Regions from separate parts of the Neobacillus sp. D3-1R genome, predicted to be linked through region 3. Evidence: riboswitches for the same ligand, from Rfam matches in the RefSeq annotation. Region 3 holds a riboswitch; each other region holds the start of a gene.
The links. Region 3 has a riboswitch for S-adenosylmethionine ahead of ACSBPO_RS05020 (methionine ABC transporter ATP-binding protein). Riboswitches for the same ligand answer to the same signal wherever they lie in the genome.
Positions count from the first base shown of each region.

Region 1: another riboswitch for S-adenosylmethionine. It lies ahead of ACSBPO_RS12320 (LLM class flavin-dependent oxidoreductase); the one in region 3 lies ahead of ACSBPO_RS05020 (methionine ABC transporter ATP-binding protein).
Region 2: another riboswitch for S-adenosylmethionine. It lies ahead of ACSBPO_RS18835 (methionine ABC transporter ATP-binding protein); the one in region 3 lies ahead of ACSBPO_RS05020 (methionine ABC transporter ATP-binding protein).

Region 1 covers NZ_CP197471.1:2,396,084-2,403,498, forward strand. The annotation lists gene ACSBPO_RS12310 (MFS transporter) at 173-1,408, shown strand; gene ACSBPO_RS12315 (ATP-grasp domain-containing protein) at 1,490-2,443, opposite strand; gene ACSBPO_RS12320 (LLM class flavin-dependent oxidoreductase) at 2,457-3,506, opposite strand; SAM riboswitch class I at 3,618-3,723, opposite strand; gene ACSBPO_RS12325 (hypothetical protein) at 4,013-4,141, opposite strand; tRNA gene ACSBPO_RS12330 (tRNA-OTHER) at 4,169-4,255, opposite strand; gene ACSBPO_RS12335 (L,D-transpeptidase family protein) at 4,306-4,803, opposite strand; gene ACSBPO_RS12340 (nuclear transport factor 2 family protein) at 4,862-5,206, opposite strand; gene ACSBPO_RS12345 (MFS transporter) at 5,372-6,592, shown strand; gene ACSBPO_RS12350 (CBO0543 family protein) at 6,840-7,415, opposite strand, start outside.
Region 2 covers NZ_CP197471.1:3,655,639-3,663,053, forward strand. The annotation lists gene ACSBPO_RS18805 (cysteine desulfurase) at 1-380, opposite strand, end outside; gene sufD (Fe-S cluster assembly protein SufD) at 380-1,690, opposite strand; gene sufC (Fe-S cluster assembly ATPase SufC) at 1,708-2,493, opposite strand; gene ACSBPO_RS18820 (carboxymuconolactone decarboxylase family protein) at 2,814-3,185, opposite strand; gene ACSBPO_RS18825 (MetQ/NlpA family ABC transporter substrate-binding protein) at 3,303-4,148, opposite strand; gene ACSBPO_RS18830 (methionine ABC transporter permease) at 4,163-4,831, opposite strand; gene ACSBPO_RS18835 (methionine ABC transporter ATP-binding protein) at 4,824-5,849, opposite strand; SAM riboswitch class I at 5,993-6,100, opposite strand; gene ACSBPO_RS18840 (O-acetylhomoserine aminocarboxypropyltransferase/cysteine synthase family protein) at 6,240-7,415, opposite strand, start outside.
Region 3 covers NZ_CP197471.1:1,004,699-1,012,113, reverse strand. The annotation lists gene ACSBPO_RS05065 (3-methyl-2-oxobutanoate dehydrogenase subunit VorB) at 1-40, opposite strand, end outside; gene ACSBPO_RS05060 (4Fe-4S binding protein) at 60-290, opposite strand; gene ACSBPO_RS05055 (hypothetical protein) at 305-979, opposite strand; gene ACSBPO_RS05050 (hypothetical protein) at 1,129-1,449, opposite strand; gene ACSBPO_RS05045 (Dps family protein) at 1,726-2,172, shown strand; gene ACSBPO_RS05040 (amino acid permease) at 2,224-3,651, opposite strand; gene ACSBPO_RS05035 (GNAT family N-acetyltransferase) at 3,866-4,339, opposite strand; gene ACSBPO_RS05030 (hypothetical protein) at 4,556-4,756, shown strand; gene ACSBPO_RS05025 (alpha/beta hydrolase) at 4,984-5,787, shown strand; SAM riboswitch class I at 5,913-6,017, shown strand; gene ACSBPO_RS05020 (methionine ABC transporter ATP-binding protein) at 6,100-7,113, shown strand; gene ACSBPO_RS05015 (methionine ABC transporter permease) at 7,103-7,415, shown strand, end outside.

The sequences.
Region 1 (7,415 bases), 1.4 Mb from region 3:
TTGCCTATTTATTATACACCTTCTAAAAATGTTTGTATAAGTATCTGATAAATCATCCTTCGAAAATAATAGGAAATATTTTTCAAAATATGGTTTCTTTTTTCTATAGATTCGATTAATATCTAATTAGATAATTATTAAATTAGATATTATTCGAATGAAGGTGTTGAAAATGTTTCATACATTAAAAGTAGAAAAAGCCTATCGTAGGCTTTTGTATGCAGGGATCATTAATGGTATTGGTGATAGATTTAGCCAGGTAGCTTTAATGACGCTTATTTTACAAATGACAGGCTCTGGTTTATCAGTGGGAATCACACTTGCCGTACGGATGCTGCCATTCTTATTCTTTGGGCCCCTTAGCAGCACCATTGCAGAAAAACTTTCGCGTAAGAAACTATTAATCTATACAGACTTTTCCCGTGTTATTATTGCGTTATCATTTCTATGGATTAATAGCCCCGATGACATGTGGATTGTTTATGTGGGGTCGTTTTTATTAGCTTCTGGTGAAGCCCTATATGCTCCTACACGAAGAGCAAGTATTCCTGCTATTGTTGAACAAAAAAACATAAAATTGGTGAATTCCTGGGAACAAGTGTTAGTCGGTTTTGTTTTAATTATTGGGGCTTTAACTGGTGGATTGGTTTCATTCGTCTTTGGAGCAAAGGCTGCCTTTATCATTAATATTTTGTCGTTTTTGATAGCAGGCTTGATTATTACAACCATTCCTAGCTTAGAAGTTCAATTAGAGGAAAACGTTACCGATAAAACTGAAAAGACAAAGATGACAAAATTATTTGCTGTAATACTTTCTTCCTCTTTATTAATCATGCTCGTGTCTATTGAAATGCTTGTTCCTTTTGCGAATGGAATTGAGAATGTATTAATTAGTGTTTATGCTGTTGAAACTTTTCATGCCGCAGATTTAGGAGTTGGGATTTTATATAGTGTCCTTGGAACAGGTTTTGTGCTAAGTCCAATTATTACGAAATGGATAAAGGGGCATTACCTTCTATTTGGTTTTTCTTGTATGATGATGGAAGGTTTAATATTAACAATCGTTAGTCAATCCCAGTCTTTTGCCCTTGTTGTTATTCTGTTTGGGATATTAACCATTTTCGGAGGGGTTGGTAATACTTTAATTGATACGGTTGTCATGGAAACCATCCCTGTAAAATTTCAAGGTATGTATTTTGGTTTATCCGCTACTTTAGCTAACACTTTACTTGGAATATCTATGTTTTTAACGGGGGTATTATTAGAATTCTTTGAGCCAAGAACAATGGGTTTACTAAATGGATCTTTATATTTTATCTTTGGCTTACTCTTTTTCTTATGGTCATTAAAATTAATTTATTGGAACAAACAACATGAATTAACTAGAGAGAATTTAGGTACAGAATAAAGATAAAGTTCATCCATAGAAAATCGTATAAACAAAAAGCCCCAAACATGGGGCTTTTTTAACGCTTTAAAGCAACGGGGGTCAGACCCCCACTGCATTAACGCTTTGCTCTAGTGCAGTTTTTAGGTATTTGGCGAGTTCGAGCATGCCGTATTTTCCTGCTTTTGCTTCAGCATCTGAGTTGTAGTTGGTGTTTGTATTAATATCATAGGTGAAAATTTCGCCATCTTGGTTTCGGATAAATTCAATACCAGCAACCTTTACATTGTTTCCTGCTAATACTTGTTCATATTTAGCAAGAATTGGGTCGTAGAATCCTTCAAGAATTTGAAACTTTGGTTTTTCTTCTACTTCTTCTCCTACTGGACAAAATAAATCGCCGATTTGACAAGCATCTGCTGGACATAATTCAAAGCCCTCGGAAGTGTCAACTTTTACTGCATAGACAAACTTTCCTCCAACAAATTCACAACGAGTGATAAAACTTTCTGGAGCCTGTATGTATTCCTGTATCAATGTTATACCATCAACTGGCTCTTCAAACGCAGGGCCTTCCACATAAGCTTTTAATGACCCAAAAGTTTGAAATAATTGTACCCCTAGACCTTTACCTGCGCGATTATGCTTTGTAATAAAAGGTTTACCTTCAAACGATTTTGCCGCTTTTAAAATATTCTCTTTTCCAACTGCCGCAATGGTACGCGGAGTTTGAACACCATACTTATTTAACTCTAAGTATTGTTGAACCTTACTAACTTCGAGCTGTAATGCTCGTGTACCATTAAAAACAGTACGTCCATGTGCTTCCAACCACGCTAACACTTGCAAAGTAAATTCTGGGGCATAACGATGGTCACGTGTATGAGATGACGCACTCATCCTACTGTAATAAATTCCTTCCGGCGGAATACTAGATAAATCCACAGTTCCCTCGTCTAAATGCCATTCCTCAAAAGGAATGCCTAGCTCTTCTAATCTTCTAGTTAAATGAACAGTCCATTCACTGTTTTCATGAATTACATATACTTTACTCATCTCTATTATCCTCCTAGTTTGTTACCAGACCACGTTTTTGTTCAACTAATGTCATTACTTGTTTGGCGAAACGCTCCATCTCCTCGAGCTGTGGTGAAAATTGAAGTAATAATAAGTCCAAACCAGCTTCTTCATACTGTAAAATGCGATCAGCAATTTGATCAGGGGTACCAACTAAGTTAGGCCGTAAACCTCTGTTAGAAACAGAATAATCTTGTAATTGGATTTTTTGTTCAAGCTGTGATTTAGTTGTAAAATCCTTAAAGCCCGCATAACCACTTGTTTCTTTTACAGTTGTAATTTTTTCAAGTTCAGCTAAAGCTTCTTCCTCTGTATCACGGCAAATGACATACGCCGCCATTCCAAACGAGGACAAAGGTACATTTCCAGTTTTTTCACGACGTAGCTTCATATCCTCTACTTTCGTTCTAATTTCCTCAACCGTCCCACCATGCATGACGTAAGCATCACATTTTTCAACAATTGTCTGCTTCCCTTTCTCACTCTCGCCTCCCGCATAAAGGATAGGATTAGGGCGTTGAACTGGTTTTGGGAAAAGCTTTGTATCTTTTAAATCATAAAATTTACCCTCATATGAGAATGTTTCCTCTTCCCACAAACCTTTTAATACATCAATAAATTCTTCAGTTCTAGCATAACGCTCATCATGTTCTGTAAATATTCCACCGTATTGACGCGCTTCTTCAGCCCACCATGCAGAAACCACATTAAGAGTAAAACGGCCATTACTAATTTGATCAATATTAGCAGCCATTTTTGCAGCAATGGCTGGATTATGAAAACCAGGACGAATGGCAGTCATAATTTCTATTTTCTCTGTAACAGCTGCAAGGGCTGCTGCTGTTGACCAGGCTTCAAGAGAGTCATGCTCCGGTCCTTTAATGTCATTTAAATACAACTCGGCAATGAGTGTTGTTGAGTACCCCCAATTTTCCGCTGATTGTATGACCTCTTTTGCATATTCAAATGTTGGCGGCATATTCTCATCCTCTACATTGCGTAACCAACCACCAAAAATGGGTAACCAAAATCCATATTTCATTGCACATTCTCCTCTACACTTTGCTCAATCTCTACTTTTCCACCCTACTTAGTAGGGTTTTCGCAAAAATAAAAAACTCTCTTCAAAGAAGAGAGTTCAATTTAAACTCTCTTCTCATCTTTCAAACAATACTTGTTTGATGGAATTGGCACAGTATTCAAAAGAACCTGTTGCCGAGGCTTCAAAGGGCCAGTCCCTCCACCTCTCTTGATAAGAAGAAATATTTTAATAATTTAATTTAATAAGCTGATAATAGTGTAAATTATTTCGATTGTCAACATATTTATTTTTTAGGCTCTGTTAAACAAGAATGTTGATTTCCGCTACAGGCACTCGCTTTCCGCGGGGCGTGCAGTGAGCCTCCTCGTCGCTATCGCTCCTGTGGTGTCTCACCTGTCCCGCTGCTCCCGCAGGAGTCTCGTACCTTCCGCTCCAATCAACTTTGTTATAAATCAACACTGCTCTTTAACAGAACCATTTTTTTAAAATTTAACACAAGCTATCTTCTACTTTTCATCATCCATTTTTATCATTTCTTCTTCTTCCTCAACGGTGATTCTGGTTATTTGATCTTGAAGAAGTGTAAATGCTTCGTCTAACTGCTCTCTATTAGGGAATGTAGGTTCTTTTTTCATAGGTATCACTCCAAAGACATGTAGAATAAGACTTGGTAGGAATCGAACCTACGAGATGCTCAGACAAAGAACGATTGAACTTTGCTGGCTGCTCTACCATTGAGCTACAAGTCTTATGATTATTTTCCCTAGAAATTTTAGATTTATGCCCTAAAATTATTAAATTAAGATTGAATAACTACTCTAGTACCATTTGGAGCAAGTCTTGCTACTTCCAATACATCCTTGTTATACATTCTAATACATCCGTGCGAGACAGCTTTTCCTATAGATGATGGATTATTTGTACCATGGATACCATAGCCCCTTCTTGAAAGGGATAGCCACATAACACCAAATGGGCCACCAGGCTGGGGCTCACGATTAACAATCACATACTCTCCTAATGGTGTTTGCGTTAAAATTTTCCCTATTGCAATCGGATAAATTTTATAAATTTGCCCGTTATGAAAAAGAGTCAATTTTCTCTGACCTAGTGAAACTTGAATATGATATGGAATGCTACTTGGTTCTGGTAGCCCAGGGATTTCTACCTTTTGACCAACAAATAAAATATTGGGATTTGTGATCTTAGGATTGGCAGCTAAAATCCTTCCAAAAGGAATACGATAATTGGATGCAATCAAAGCCAGTGACTCTCCAGGCTTGACCGTATGGATCATTTATCCATCACACCTTTTTTCATTAGCGTATGCCTGATAAAAAAAGGCGTGCTTTTCCCTATCTTATAAACCACACCTTGGTAATATGTGTGTCATTCATTTCATAAATAGCTATAGCTTCACCAGTACTACCATCTGCTCTGCCTGTTAAATATTCATGGTCAATAACATGATTTCCCATGATCGTACGATTTTTTAATGCTGCATGAAGCTGTGGATTATCTAAAAAAAGCTTTTTGTAACGTTCCGTAAAGGCTGCTTTCCCTTCTAAAGTAATATGATTGGAAGGGAAATCCATCACAATAATATTGTCATCGTATTGCTCTACAAAGTCTTCAAGGTTCTTGGAATTGTAGGCATCTAATTGAAGCTGCGCAAGTTGTTCAGGTGATTTTAAATTCATTTGATTTCTCCTTACTGTTAATCTTTCTGGAAGAATTATATAGGAAAATCTCTAAATAAAAAAGTTTTATAATCCTAATATTTCTAAAATTTCGTATTGCGAAGTAAATTCAAAATCTTTAAAATAGAAAATACGTTAATTACCTCATGAATAAGGGAGAAGCAAATGAATCGCAAAATTTTCTTATATGTCAAAGCCTTTTCAGATCTAGGGACATTTATGGATTTGATAGCCATCAATGTTTTAATGTATGTAGCAACAGGGAGCTCTGCCTGGTTAGCTGCTACTATGGCCTTTCGAACGTTAGGTGGAGTATTATCTAGTTTATTTTCCGGAGTGCTAGCCGATCGTTTTGATCGTCGCAAAATCATGATTTATACCGATCTTTTTCGGGCCGTTATTATTCTTAGTTTAATTCCTTTTCCAAATCCCATTATGATTATTATTGTTTGTTTTCTAATCGGTTTAACGAGCAGCTTTTTTGCCGTTAGTTATAGTGCCGAAATTCCTCAAATATTTGGTCAAAATAAGGTGTTGGAAACAAATGCACTAATCTCAAGACTGACCTCCATTAGCTTAGTTTTTGGTTTCATCGGTGCTGGGGTCATAACCGACTTTCTCGGAAATCAAGTCACTTTGATTATCGACGCTGTTACCTATCTTTTATCAGCTGTTGTTTTATTAAAACTGAAGTGGGAAACAACTTCATCTACTAAGAACGGGGCACTAACCAATGGGATTAAAGAGAAAATGATATCAATTGGCAGAGACTTAAAGGAGGTTTATTCATTCATTCTGTTAGCGCCAATGCTGTTTCTAGTAAATATCGTTTTCTTAGTTGGTGCGTTTGCCGGTGCATCTCATAATTTAGGAATACCATTACTTGCACAAGAAATTGATGCATCTAAACAAAGCTTTTATTACGGGTTAATTTGGGGCGTTTGGGGAATAGGTTCTGTACTAGCAACAATGATTATACCAAAATTGAAATTTTTACAAGGAACACGTCTCTATTACGCCTGTTTTATTACCGCGATGCTTATGTCAACAGGGTTTATTACCTTCCTGTCAAACATCAACATTTGGATCATATTGCCATTTGCTTTCTTAACGGGTATTTTTGATGCATGCTTTACGACTCTGCATGCAACAATCCTACAAAAAACAGACAATCATATTAGAGGAAGAATCTTCGGGGTTGGAATGTTATTAAAATCTTTAGGTTTTGCTCTTGGATTTGTTGTTGCACCTTTTGTGTTGGAAGCATTATCGTTGCCAAAAATGGTTTGGATTTTTCATGGAACGCTAATTACCACTAGTATTATTGTACTATTGTATTCTACTGGCATGAGAAAAAGGCTTGAAGCAGTTAATCAGAGTGTTTAAATTTTTGAAAGTACGCCCAGCATCAGCTGGGCTTTTTTCATGTATTTAGTATTCGAGAAAATCTTAAGTTAATTGACTTTATTTTCACCTATTTTTTCATTTAAAAATTGGGCTATCGATAAGATTTCCGTTTTGTATTTATGTTTAAACATTTTACAGAATAATTTTACATATTTTTTCTCCCCAGATTTTGTAACTAAAACTGTATTTAACTGTATTTCACCATTATTCACTAATGGACGATATTTTATATTATATCTATATTATAAAAGCTTTGATCTGAAATCATTCGTGGGTCAAGTCGTCTTAATTCTTCTAAAGAATACCCCATCTCTTTAATAAATGTGTCATTTACGTCCGTAAATCTATAGTTCTTTTCTAGGTGAGTTTTCTCGATGTAATAAATGGCATTACAGGAATACTGAAATAAAGTATTATATTTCTCATCGGATTCATCCCTATCAATGGAATGGTTTGGATTTTTGGACATAGATAAACCGATATAATAACTAAATAGATAAATAAGAAAATAAATTGGGAACGAATAAATATGCCTCCATTGATGATGTTCGGTTATTCCTAAAAAATCAAAATAGGGTTCACCAATAAAAGCTATGATTGCCGAAACGACCAGTCCTTTAATAATGGGACTCCATGTTTCTTTTATTTTATAAACAATTAATAAACATACTGGCAAAAGAGAAGAATTCCATGGAATAATGCCACTCATAATTGGAAAAACACTAGTATGATAACGCCATAAATCAAATGACAGACCAATTAGGTCTAAAATAGTGGAAAATAAAATAATAACCCAAGACGA
Region 2 (7,415 bases), 2.0 Mb from region 3:
GGGATGATATTACTATGATGCTCCATATGAGAGATCACAATCTCATCACCTTCATTTAGTGTTGCTGCCCCATAGCTAGCAGCTACTGTGTTTAGTGAAGTTGTTGTACCACGTGTGAAAATAATCTCTTCCGTGGATCTTGCATTAATAAACTTACGAACCTTTTCACGAGCACCTTCATACCCGTCCGTTGCTCGTGTTCCTAACGTATGAACACCACGGTGAACGTTAGAATTATATTGACGATAGTAGTTGTCTACAGCCTCAATTACTTGAATAGGCTTTTGAGAGGTAGCAGCACTATCTAGGTAAACAAGTGGTCGGCCATTGACTTCTTGATTAAGAATCGGAAATTGATTTCGAATATCCTGGATATTCATTATCTTACTTTCCTTTCAATCACTTCGGTTAATTGTTTCTTAACCGCTTCAATAGGAAGCTCTGTTACAACTGGAGCTAAGAAACCGTGAATAACAAGACGTTCTGCTTCAGTTTTTGAAATCCCTCTACTCATTAGATAGTAAAGCTGTAATGGGTCTACTCTTCCAACTGAAGCTGCGTGACCTGCTGTAACGTCATCTTCATCAATTAAAAGGATTGGGTTTGCGTCGCCACGAGCTTTTTCGCTAAGCATTAAAACACGTGATTCTTGCTCTGCATTAGATTTAGAAGCACCATGCTCAATTTTACCAATTCCATTAAAGATGGAAGAAGCTTCATCCTTCATAACACCATGCTTTAAAATAAATCCATCTGTGTTTTTCCCAAAATGCACAATACTTGTTGTAAAGTTTTGAATTTGATTTCCACGTCCAACTACAACCGTTTTTGAATCACCGAAAGAACCATCACCGATTAAGTTTGTGATATTTTCAGAAATCGTATTTCCATCATTCATTAACCCTAATGCCCATTCAATACGTGCATCTTTCCCAGCCACGCCACGACGATTCACATAAGTTGTTACACCTTTGTTTAAGTTGTCAACTGCACCGTATTGTACTTTAGAATTAGAATTTGCTACTACTTCTGTAACAAGATTGAAAATTCCATTAGCTGTATCCATTGTTGATACATAATTCTCAACATATGTTACTTTACTATTATCCTCAGCAACCACTAATACATGGTTAAAAAGATTTAATGAAGCATCGTCGTGAACAAAAATAGCCTGAATAGGTTCTTTTAATTCTACATTCTTAGGAATATAGAGGAAAATTCCACCATTAACCAATGCGGCATGTAGAGCTGTTAATTTATGTTCATCAATCTTTACACCATTTGTCATGAAATACTTTTGAAGTAATTCACCATGTTCTCTTGCTGCTGAAAAGATATCTGTAAAAATAACTCCACTTTCTTTTAGCTCAGAAGAAACCTCCAAGTAAGCTGGTGTTGTATTGTTTTGGATATATAAATTTCTATTTTGTGATTCCGTATCTACTAATACCTTTACCGCTTTAGGTAGATCTGATAAAGATTGGTAAGCGTTGCTTTTCACTTGATGAGTATCAAACTGTGTGAAGTTCCACTTATCAATTTTCGTTTTATCAGGCTTTGGCAATGGTAATTGTACGGCATTTGATAATGCATTTATTCTTAATTCTGTTAACCATGCAGGTTCGCCATTTTCTTTTGAAAAATTAGCGATATACTCCTGATCAAATGGTAGTTTTGTATCAATTGTCATGTTGATCCCCCTAACGCTTAAGCTTCTTGCCCAACTGTTTCGTCTTCAATTCCTAGTTCTTTCTTGATCCAGTCATATCCTTCTGCTTCTAAGCGTTGTGCAAGCTCAGGTCCACCTGATTTTACGATACGACCTTGCATCATCACATGCACAGTGTCAGGAGTGATATAGTTTAATAAACGTTGGTAGTGAGTGATAATTAAGCAACCAAAGTCTCCTCCACGCATTTCGTTAATACCTTTCGATACTACCTTCAGTGCGTCGATATCTAATCCAGAGTCGATTTCATCTAATATAGCTAATTTTGGTTCTAACATCATTAATTGTAGAATTTCGTTACGCTTCTTCTCCCCACCAGAGAAACCTTCATTTAAATAACGTTGTGCCATATCTGGATCCATTTCAAGGAATTCCATTTTTGAATCCATTTTTCTGATGAACTTCATTAGTGAGATTTCATTTCCTTCACCAAGACGGCTATTTAAAGCAGAACGTAAGAAGTCTGCGTTCGTTACTCCATTGATTTCACTTGGATATTGCATAGCTAAGAAAAGACCTGCACGGGCACGCTCATCCACTTCCATTTCAAGAACGTCTTGACCGTCAAGTGTTATGCTACCACTCGTTACTTCATATTTTGGATGACCCATAATAGCTGAAGAAAGAGTAGATTTCCCTGTACCATTTGGACCCATGATAGCGTGGATTTCTCCACCTTTTATTTCAAGGTTTAAACCTTTAATGATTTCTTTCCCATCAATCGCTACATGTAAGTCTTTAATTGTTAAAGTTGATCCTGCCATATCTATACCTCCGAAGTATAATATTTGATGACTTGTTCATTCATCAAATCTCATTCTCATTTTATTCTCATTACAATCTTATAACAAATAGAATCTGATAGCAACCATTTAAGACGATTTACACTACCGTGATAATGTTAATGTATTTTGTTGAAAAAATCATTGATTTATATCAATTTTTATTAAAAACTATTTTTTTATTAGGCATTTTACATTACATATTAGTTTTTCCTCTATTGTCCCTTATTCATGTATGAGAATAAGGGACAGACTGAAAAAGTCTGCCCCTTAGCAATTTTCTTCCTTATTATATAAGTTACTTATTGTTTTAACTGATTTAACTCTTCCATTGCTTCTTGAACGAGAGTAACAGCTTGGCTCATAGCTGCTCCACCGCCAAATGCAGCTGTCACACCTACCGCTTCTAAAATCTCTTCTTCACTGGCTCCTTCATCAAGGCAACCTTTCACATGATAAATAATACAGTATTCATCTTGAGAATATAAACTGATTCCCAGGGCGATTAATTGTTTATCCTTTTTGGATAATACTCCTTCTTCAAAACATGCCTCTGTAAAGGCATTATAATGTTGAGCCAACTTAGGCATTTTTTGCGTAAAAGTACCTAACCCTACTTTATATTCATGTAAAGCTAATTCTGTAGAATTTCTTAGTTCATTGTTATGTTCCATGTTTTCACTCCATCCTAATCAATATCAAAATTAGTATGATAACAACAAATGAGTGCTATGCATTTTTAGTAAAAGAAAAAGGTCAGAACTCTTTATGAAGTTCTGACCTTAACCTTATTATTCTGAAACTGGTACAACTGCACCTTTATATTTTTCAAGAATGAAATCTTGAATTTCTTTTGAACGTAGAACTTCTACTAATGTTTTAATTTCTTCTTTATTTTCGTCACCTTTGCGAACAGCAATGACGTTTACATAAGGTGAATCGCTTTCTTCGATCGCAATAGAATCTTCAAGTGGATTTAATCCTGCATCAATTGCATAGTTAGAGTTAATTAACACCGCATCGCCTTCACCGTTGTTATAAATTTGAGGAAGTAAAGATGCTTCATATTCTGCGTCAAAGTTTAACTTTTTAGGATTTTCTACAATATCATCAACGGTAGCTTCTGTCTTTTCAACGCCTTCTTTTAACTTAATTAAACCTTTGTTTTCTAACATCGTTAAGATACGGCCGTGGTCTGCAACTGAGTTACTTACAATGATATGTGCACCTTCAGGAAGTTCATCAAGGCTCTTATATTTTTTTGAGTAAACACCAATTGGCTCGATGTGGATTCCGCCTGCATTGACAAAGTCATATCCATTTTCTTTAATTTGAGCATTTAAGTAAGGGATATGTTGGAAGTAGTTTGCATCTAATTCACCAGATTCTAATGCTTGGTTTGGTAATACATAATCTTGGAAAGTTGTGATTTCTAAGTCAATCCCCTTATCTTTTAATAGAGGTTTTGCTTCTTCTAAAATTTCAGCATGGGGAACGTTAGACGCTCCAACCACTAATTTCTTTAATCCATCTTCTTTACCTGCATTTCCACCCTCTGTTTTTTCTTCAGAAGTTCCGCAAGCTGCAAGAACTAATGCCATTGCTAATGATAATAGTACACTTAACCATTTTTTCATGTTCCATTTCTCCTTTATCTTTTATCTAATTTAGCGGTGATAATATCACCAATGAATTGAATAATAAAAACGATGACTAAAATGACGATTGTTGCCATTAAGGTGACGTCAAATCGACTTCTTTGGAAACCTTCTAAATAAGCAAGATTCCCTAATCCCCCTGCTCCAATAACACCCGCCATTGCGGTAAAACCAACTAAGGATATAGCCGTAACTGTTATCCCTGATACTAATGCTGGCATGGATTCTGGAAGTAAAACTTTTAAAATAATGGTGCTCGTTTTTGCACCCATAGATTTGGCTGCTTCAATAACACCTTTATTGATTTCTCTTAACCCTATTTCCACCATTCGTGCATAAAAAGGTGCTGCCCCTATTATAAGCGCCGGTAATGCAGCATCTTCCCCAATCATGGTTCCTACAATGAATTTAGTAAAAGGGATTAATAATACAATCAGAATAATAAAAGGAATAGATCGAAAAATATTTACCAATGCGCTGATAATCGTGTTAATCACTTTGTTTTCCCATATATTATCCTTTGATGTTAAAAACAATAGTAGGCCAAGGATAATACCTAGAACAAACGTTGCCAACACAGAGATCCCTGTCATGTATAAAGTTTCATATGTCGCCTGCCACATTCGTTCCCAGTTTACATTTGGAAAGAACTTTTCAACCATTTGTTACCACCTCCACTCCAACAGCTTGAGAGCGAATAAAATCGATGGCTTTTGTGATTTCTTTACTCTCTCCATCAATATGGATAAATAATGATCCGTAAGAGCCATTCTGTGTCTGATTAATTTTCCCTTGAAGAATATTAACGGTTACATTATGATGGCGGATAAGATTCGTAATCACAGGTTGCTCAGTAGCTTCGCCAACAAATGTTAACTGAACGACTTTTCCTTCTGGATAACGACCGATGAGATGCTCAGCTGTTTCCTTTGTTTCCTCCGGTTCTGTAACCTGTTGGACAAAACGTTTTGTTATGGGCTGCTGAGGATTTTTAAACACTTCTAACACCGGCCCTAACTCCACTATTTTTCCACCTTCCATCACAGCTACCCGATGGCAAATTTTTTGAATTACATGCATTTCATGTGTAATCAAGACAATCGTTAATCCTAAGCGATTATTAATATCAACTAGTAAATCTAGTATAGAATCCGTTGTTTGTGGGTCCAAAGCAGATGTCGCTTCATCACAAAGTAAAACTTTAGGATTATTAGCTAGTGCTCGTGCAATCCCTACTCTTTGCTTTTGACCACCACTGAGTTCTGATGGATAAGCATCTTCCCTTCCATCTAGACCAACTAGCTTAATCAACTCATCCACGCGGCGAATTCTTTCTGCTTTTGTTACCCCAGCAATTTCAAGCGGAAAGGAGATATTCTCTCGAACTGTTCTCGACCAAAGGAGATTAAAATGTTGAAATATCATACTGATTTCTTGTCTTGCCTTACGAAGGTCACTGCCTTTGATTTTTGAAATGACACGTTCAGCAACTGTAATGGTCCCAGCTGATGGGATTTCAAGTCCATTAAGCATACGGATTAATGTACTTTTTCCTGCACCACTATACCCAATGACCCCAAAAATTTCGCCTTCAGTGATTTCTAAATTCACATCATCTACTGCTCTAACCTGACCTTTTTTGGACGAATATACTTTTTGAACATTTTTGATCGATATCATTTTTTCACCCTCTTTACTTCCGGATTATTATTCTCGAATTATATATAAACATAGGGTTGGGTTATTAAGGGAAAATCATTCTAAGAAAATAAAAATGCCTTTCTGCAAATGAGCAGAAAGGCACAATCCATCGATTTTCCTTTCTCTCATCTCCCAAAGCTACGCTTTGCGTGAATTGGCACCATTTCAATACGAATATTGACGGTTGCCGGGCTTCATAGGGCACATCCCTCCACCTCTCTTGATAAGAGCAAACCACAAACTATATTTAATTAACACGTTAATGTATTTAAGTGAATTTCGTAATCACGATTGATATCGTATCACGGAAAAAGTAGGGTGTCAATCTATTTTTCTAGAATAATTTATGGGTATTTTTTCAATTTACATTTATACCTGTAATGAAATAGAACGTATACCCGTCGCATTTTCAATTGCTTGTTCTAAGTCTTCTATTAAATCTTCTACATTTTCGATTCCAATAGATAGTCTGATTAAATCTTCTGAAACTCCTGAAGCTATTAACCCTTCATTGTCTAATTGTTGATGCGTCGTGCTTGCAGGATGAATCATTAAGCTTTTGGCATCTCCTACATTGGCAACATGTGCCCAGAGCTTAGCCGAATTAATTAACTTTGCTCCTGCTTCTCTACCACCTTTTATGCCAAAAACAACCACTGCCCCAGCACCTTTTGGTAAGTATTTCTCGACTAGGTGATAATCAGGATGCGGTTCATTACCTGGATACCCTACCCAATCAACTGCTGAGTGTTCCTCGAGGTAACGTACAATTACTTTTGTATTGGCAATGTGCTCCTTCATTCTAACATGTAGTGTTTCTAACCCTAGTGTGAATTGGAAGGCATTTTGCGGACTTAGTGATGGCCCAAGATCGCGGAGAAGTTGAACTCTTGCCTTAATAATATAAGCTTGGGATCCTAACGCCTCACTATAGACTAAGTTATGATAGCTTGGATCAGGTTCATTAAATCCAGGGAACTTGCTAGAATTCCAATCAAACTTCCCACCATCAACAATAATTCCTCCAAGTGTAGTTCCATTACCTAATAACCATTTTGTGGCTGAATGTACCACAATGTCCGCTCCGTATTCGATTGGTCTGCAAAGGTATGGAGTTGCAAAGGTATTATCAATGATTAACGGAATCCCATGGGAATGAGCGATTTCAGATACCTTTTCGATATCTAATACTCTTAAACTCGGATTGCCAATTGTTTCAGCAAAAACGGCTTTTGTTTTTTCCGAGATAGCTGCTGCAAAATTCTCCGGCTTTTCGGGATCGACAAACCTAACTGTGATTCCATACTTCGGCAACGTTGTCGCAAATAAATTATAGGTTCCACCATAAAGCGTCGAAGCCGAAACGATTTCATCCCCAGCTTGAGCAATGTTTAAAATCGCCAATGTAATAGCAGCCATACCGCTTGCAACGGCTAGCGCCCCTACACCACCTTCTAGCAAAGCAACTCTTTCTTCAAATACAGTAACCGTTGGATTGTGTATTCTTGTGTATATGTAACCAGGCTCTTTTAATGCAAATAGATT
Region 3 (7,415 bases):
CTGCTATTACTTCATTTCCCTTCATTAAAACCTTTGCCACGTTAACTCAACTCCTTTTGCTAAACAGATAATTTTTTCTTTTTAGGACGATAAACGGTAATAACTGAATCTGGACATATTTGAGCACATTTTGCACAGCTAATACATTTCTCTTGCTCCAAAACGGTAGCTGGCCGATATCCCTTTCCGTTCAAATAATCGGCAAGAAAAATGACATTTGTTGGACAAACATTTATACAGAGGCTACAAGATTTACAAATGTCTTCGGTAAATTCAACTCTTTTTTCCATTTTCTGTTTCCTCCTTATTTATTTTCCCAAGGGAGTTTCATATAACGATGTATAAAAATGACTGGATGTTGTTTAGAAAATTCGATTGAGATATCTTTTAGATGATCTGAGATGGTTGTATATAGTAAGGGGATTTTCGTTATTTCTGAAACTTGATTGGCTAATTCCAATCCTTTTTGGATGTCTTCCATCGTTGTTTCAGAACCAATATTCGTGTTGTTTATAATTCCTTTTATCGGTAAACGTGCGGCTTCTTCAATTCTTTGAATAGTAGATATTGCCCCATCTATTGTACTGACATATGGACGATTTCCATTTAATACAAACAGCATTTCTGGATTCATGCCTTTCCACTCATGATAATACTGACCAAGAGCCGTTGCCCCGTCCTTATCTCCACCTGCATCGATAATAATTCGATAAGCCGGGTCATGGAGAACACGATAAATTTCACCTGATACAATTGGTAAATCTGCCATAGCAAGATGTCCCTTTGGGGCAATCAATTCAATGTCTAGGTTTTGGAATTCTTGCTTGATGTCTCTCGTACGATAATAAGGATTAATGACATCTAAATCGTTAATGGCTACTTTTTGATGTAGCTTTCTTTCTGTAATAGCCTTATTGATGGCAATTTCAGTTTTACCACTGCCAAAATGGCCAGTGAAAATAGTGATTTTTGTATCCATTTTCTTATGGCCTCCATTAGTATTTGTAAGCGCTTACAGATAAGGTACTATTTTTATGGTCTAACACTCATTTATTATAAAAACTCTTAGTCGAATCCGCTTTGACTTTTATCACATTTATAAAAAAGAAGTTCCAAAAGGAACTTCTATTAAGACATAAAAGTAATGATCACCTTTTGTGGCATGTCACTTTCATTATAGACATCCTTTTTAATACGTTCACAAGATGGCATTTGGAACGAAAATTCTTGAACATTTTCAGGAATGGTACCTTCTAACTTCAGCTTATCAAAAACCATTTGCATGGCATCATCTGTATCAATACATTGGTTTGATCCTTCAAATTTTAAGCACTCTACACAAGTCTCAACAATATTTTCATCAATATGTTCTTGGGTGAAAACTAATTTTGCCCCTGTCATTTTTTCCACTTCTTTATTTTCTAATTCAATAATGGTAGTTACATTCATTTCTAACACCTCCGGTTATTTATATTTTCATTATAGAAAATATGGTTTCTCAATTGTGAAAAACAGAACAAAGTTCAAATTATCTTCAAAGCTTTGTGACAGAACAACGTCAAAAATACATCACCACTTTAAAGCACCGGGGGTCTGACCCCCGGTGCTTTAAAGTGGTAAATTATCTTGAATATTTAGTTTGTTTAATATGGTTTATTATGGGGAAAATGAAAATTGGTAGGGAAAAGTATAGTCCTATTTGTTCTTAGAAATGGAGGAATCAAAATGGATAACCAGCTTTCAAGTATGATTAATAAGCAAATAGCCAACTGGTCTGTATTATTTATTAAACTTCACAATTATCATTGGTATGTAAAAGGTAATCAATTTTTTACTCTGCATACGAAATTTGAAGAGTTTTACAATGAATCAAGTCTTCATATTGATGAATTGGCAGAAAGACTATTAGCCATTGGTGGACAACCAGTTGCCACAATGAAAGAATGCCTGGCCATGGCTTCTGTTCATGAAGCATCCGGAACTGAATCGGCTGAAGAAATGGTACAAGCTATTTCTAGCGATTTTTCTCTTTTAATTGGTGAATTAATAGAAGGAATGTCCATTGCTGAAAACGAAAATGATGAAATTACAGGTGATATGCTTTTAGCGATTCATTCTAGCTTAGAAAAACATGTATGGATGTTAAAAGCCTTTCTTGGAAGATCCGTATAAAAAATGCAAAAAGAGACTAGTCCAAATAAAGATGGCTAGTCTCTTCATTTTTTATGCTATTTTTTGGGTATCATTTTGTTTTTTCTGAGTTTGAGCTAATACTTGTTTAGAGAAGACAATTCCACTTGCTAATAGCAGCATACCAAAGGTGAATGTTTTGATATCTGCGGTACCGGCAATGATGACCCAGATAGAATAGGCCGTTGCTAGGACAGCAATCATTCCATCTACCCAACGATCCTTCATCATATTTGCGTACGTATCACCAGTAACGACCAATTTAATTTGGAATACAGATGAAATAAAGTAAGGTACTAAATAAGCTAATGTTGCCACATAAATAACAAAATCAAAAGCTGCTGAAATGGAATTAGAGATGGTAGAGAATATAAATAATTGTGCTAAGCCATTACTTAGTACTAAAGAGAAAACAGGAATTCCATTATCGTTTACTTTTAAAAATGATTTTAAAAATAGTCCCTGTTTTGCAGCTTGGTAAGGGACCTCCGCACTTAGCATTACCCAACCGATGGTTGAACCGATTAAGCTTACTAATCCAATAGCTGCTAATACCTTTCCACCAACTGGACCTAATACAGTTTGAATAGCATCGATTAATGGTGTTTCCGAAGCGATTAACGTTTCTTGTGTCAGCATTCCCATCACTAAAGTACTGATCCCAATGTAGATCGCTAATGCAATCAATAAACCTAAAATGGTAGCACGCTTAACGTCCGTTTGTTTCTTCGCTCTTGAAGCAAAAACAACAGCTGATTCAACACCAATAAAAGCCCATAAGGTAGAAACGGCTGCATTATTAATTTGTCCAAATAAACCAAATGTTTGACCAGCGTCCCCAACGCGTGGGGCAACAAATGGCACTAAGTTAGCAGAATTAAAGGCAAATAAACCTACTACAATAAACAGAAAGAATCCAATAACCTTTGTTGCAGTTGCCAAGAAGTTTAACTTACCTGCATTATCAAGGCCACGTAAGATAATAAAGTGAGTTCCCCAAAGCAAAATGGTAGCGACCAAAAAGGTTAAAGCATTTCCTACTTTTAATTGAAAAGAGCCAATTTGTAGAAGTTCAGCATCACTTGTTAAGATTGGGAAGAATGTAGAAAGGTATCCAGTAAAAGTAGTAATAATCGCTACGTTCCCAGCAAAGTTTCCAATCCAATATCCCCAAGATGCCATGAATCCTGAAAGAATGGATGCTTTCGAATCTTTCTTAAAAAGCTCCTTCGCATATATTTGCGGCCCACCTGTTAAGTTTGGCTTTCGAATCGCTAAGTTCCCAAAAACTAGTGCAATCATTAATACTCCAACACCTGTTAAAATCCATGCACCCATTACCCCTGCAGGACTCGCAGCTTCTGATAAAGAACGTGGAAGCATAAAAATCCCTGAACCAACCATGTTACCAATCACTAATGCTGTTAAAATCCAGAATCCAAGTTTGTTGTTCTGCCCCATCTGTTTTCGCCTCACTTTTCATCATCGATTTTCTAATATACTTAATATCTTACTCTATTTTAATTTTTATTTTAAAAAAACAAAAAACACACCTGAACACGGTGTGCAATTATTAAATGAACGCTTATCATCATACAATCTATGTCGAATTGTGTCAAAGGAAATTTTAGTTAAGTAAAGTGTTAAAGGGTGGGTCTTTTTCCAGATTTTATACCTACTTAATTTGTAAATGCATCAAGTATTGTGGACCTATCTCCCCAATTCGTTCTTCACCTGTATCATCGAATCCCGTTTTATCGTATAAAACTCTTGCTCCCTCATTTCTTTTATTAACGACCAGGACAATTTCATTCACCTGTGGAAAGTTATTTTTGACAAATTGCGGTAATTGCTGCATTGCTTTTTTGGCATATCCTTTTCCTTGTTCATTAAAATCAATGGATAAAGCACGCAGGAGCATAGCGTTAGGATTGCTAGTGAACGAACGTATATCCTCTCCATAGTGAAGAACAAAAAATCCTACCACCTCATTATCACTCGAAATGACAATCGGAAAACGGTTTTTATCTTGAATGGATATTTCCAAAACATCAACGGGAAGTCCTGTAAATTGATGCTGGTCTTCAGGTAACTGAAATGATAATAATTTTTCTTCATACTTTTTTTCAAAAAATACTAGTTGAACCAATACATATACCTACCTTCTATTATTTTACATAGGCTCTTTTCTAAAACTTTGTTACTAATGTTATTTATTAAAAGGGATTACTCAATGTAGTAAATTGAAACTCGTTTAAAATCAAGAAAAGAGCTACTCACTTCTAAAGAACTGCAATCTAAACGAAAACAGCCTTTACATAACAATATGTCTATATAGACATTCTAATACAAGGAGGTGATCGATGTGGACGAAAAGAATCGACACAATTTACCGGATTTCGACAGTCTTGATGATCGAATGATTGCACGACAACCTAGCTCGCCAATGCTTGTCATCAAAACAAATTTAGACCCAAAAGATGTCACCGAAGAAAATCCTTACCTTACAGATGAAGCTAATCAGGATAAAAATAAATTTCGCAACTTTTTTGAAGGTGACTCTTAGAAATCGAGTCACCTTTTTTCTAAAGACTCTTTTCTGAAACTTTGTTGCTTTTTCTAACTAATAAATAGGCATTTCACTATATAGGGTGTTGAAACTCATAGGATATGAAGAAAAGAGCTGATCTCTTATTAAGAGAGAGCCTGTAAAAATCCGGCTTTAGGGATTTTTACGATAACCACAAACTATACGAAAACAGCCTTTCTAAAAAACATGAAGGAGAATTGGATATGGAGATCGTTAAACCAGAACCCTTTACCTTTGAAGGCGGAGAAAAAGCAGTCTTACTTTTACATGGCTTTACCGGAAATTCAGCTGATGTTCGTATGTTAGGAAGGTTTTTAGAGAGTAAAGGTTATACGTGTCATGGTCCTCAATATAAAGGTCATGGCGGGGAATCTCCTGATGAATTGGCCAATTCTACTCCTTCTGACTGGTGGCAAAGTGTTCTTACCGGATATCAACATTTAGTAAATATGGGATTTAAAAAGATTGCGGTAACTGGCATCTCCTTAGGTGGGGTAATGTCATTAAAGCTTGCGATGGAAAAACCAGTTGTGGCGGTTATTCCAATGTGTGCTCCAATGGGATTTGTTCGTGATTCTGTTCTAAACGAAATGGTCCGTTCATACGCTGAAAGTTATAAAAAGTTTGAAGGAAAAACGGATGAACAAATCTCACAAGAATTAAATATGTTAACGAAACAACCTATTCCAGCCGTGCAAGGTCTCCTAGATTTAGTGGCAGAAGTAAAACAAAATCTACAAAATGTGGAAGCACCAATCCAAATCATTCAAGGAAGAAAAGACAATGTCATTGATTTACAAAGCCCGGACATTATTTTTAATCATGTTCATTCTAGTGAAAAATCAATTAAATGGTATGAGCAATCAGGTCACATCATCACGCTCGAAAATGAAAGAAATAAAATCGAAGAAGATATTTATCAATTTTTGGAAAGTCTCAATTGGAATGAACAATCTAATTTATTGTTTGATGTTAAAGAAACAGAAGCACCGCAAATTTGGTGGTAAAAAATTTTCCCCCTTTTAAAGACAACATTGTAAGCGTTTACTAACTTATTTTTCAAAAAAAACGGATTGACAGAACATTTTCTTAGGATTATGATACGACTTAGTTAAAAAAATTACATATTTCAAACTTATCAAGAGTGACCGAGGGATAGGCCCTATGACGTCCGGCAACCTCCTTTTTAGGAACGGTGCCACTTCCTACAGAATGATTTCATTCTGAGAGATAAGTCGTATAGATTGTTTACGATGCCTCTTTCAGATGAAAGAGGCTTTTTTATTTTTTCAAATCTGATATTCGGGAGGTTTACAGAGATGATTCGGATTGAAAATCTCGTAAAGGAATACAAAACAAAGAAGGGTACGGTGGTAGGGGTTAATGATGTTTCCCTAACCATTCAAAAAGGAGAAATATATGGGATTGTCGGTTATAGCGGTGCTGGAAAAAGTTCACTTCTCCGTTGCTTAAATCTGCTAGAAAAACCGACATCTGGTGCCATTCATATCGATAATCTAGAGTTAACTTCCTTAAATGAAAAGGATCTTCGAGCTGCACGGCAAAAAATTGGTATGATTTTCCAGCATTTCTATCTCGTTTCCTCGAAAACAGTTTTTGAAAATGTTGCTTTCGCCTTAAAAGCAGCAAATAAACCAAAAACTGAAATCGATGTTCGTGTGACAGAATTACTTGAATTGGTTGGACTGAGCGACAAGCGTGATGTTTATCCAGCACAGCTAAGCGGTGGTCAAAAGCAAAGAGTTGGAATTGCAAGAGCTCTTGCGAATAACCCACATGTTCTTCTTTGTGATGAGGCAACATCAGCACTGGACCCAAGTACAACGAAGTCTATCTTATCTTTATTAAAAAAAATAAATAAAGAGCTTGGATTAACCATTGTGTTAATCACCCATGAAATGGACGTTGTAAAAGATATATGTGATCGAATTGCGGTTATGGAAAATGGTCAAGTCATCGAGGAAGGTCCTGTATATGAAATTTTCGCAGAGCCAAAACAACCTCTAACAAAAGCATTCATTAATAGTGTTCTTCATTTTGAATTACCAGAACATCTACTCGAAAGCAGAGTAGGTACAATTGTAAAAATTCAATTTAAAGGATTGGTTGCAGAAGAAGCTGTTGTTTCCGATATGCTGCAACAATTCAAAGTTAAAGGGAATATCCTTCATGGAAAAATCGAATATATCCAAGGGACACCCTTAGGGATTTTTATTATGGAGTTATCCGGTGAAAAAACAGAAGTTAATCGTGCTATTGATTACATAAAGGTACGTACTAATAACTTGGAGGTGGTCTTAGATGCCGCTTGATTCCATCATTGAGATACTGCCGGATTTAAACAAAGCTTTTTTTGAGACCCTTTATATGGTCCTCATTTCATTAGCTGTTGCAATTGTAGTAGGGTTACCTCTTGGAGTTTTATTATTTGTAACGGACCGAGGTTTATTTTTAGAAAATCTACCTACTAAAATTCTTTCAGGTTTCTTTGTTAATACGATACGCTCCATACCTTTTATCATTTTATTGGTTGGACTCATCCCATTAACAAACTTAATTGTAGGAACAACTATTGGGCCTACTGCTGCAAGTGTTTCCTTGTCTGTAGCGGCCA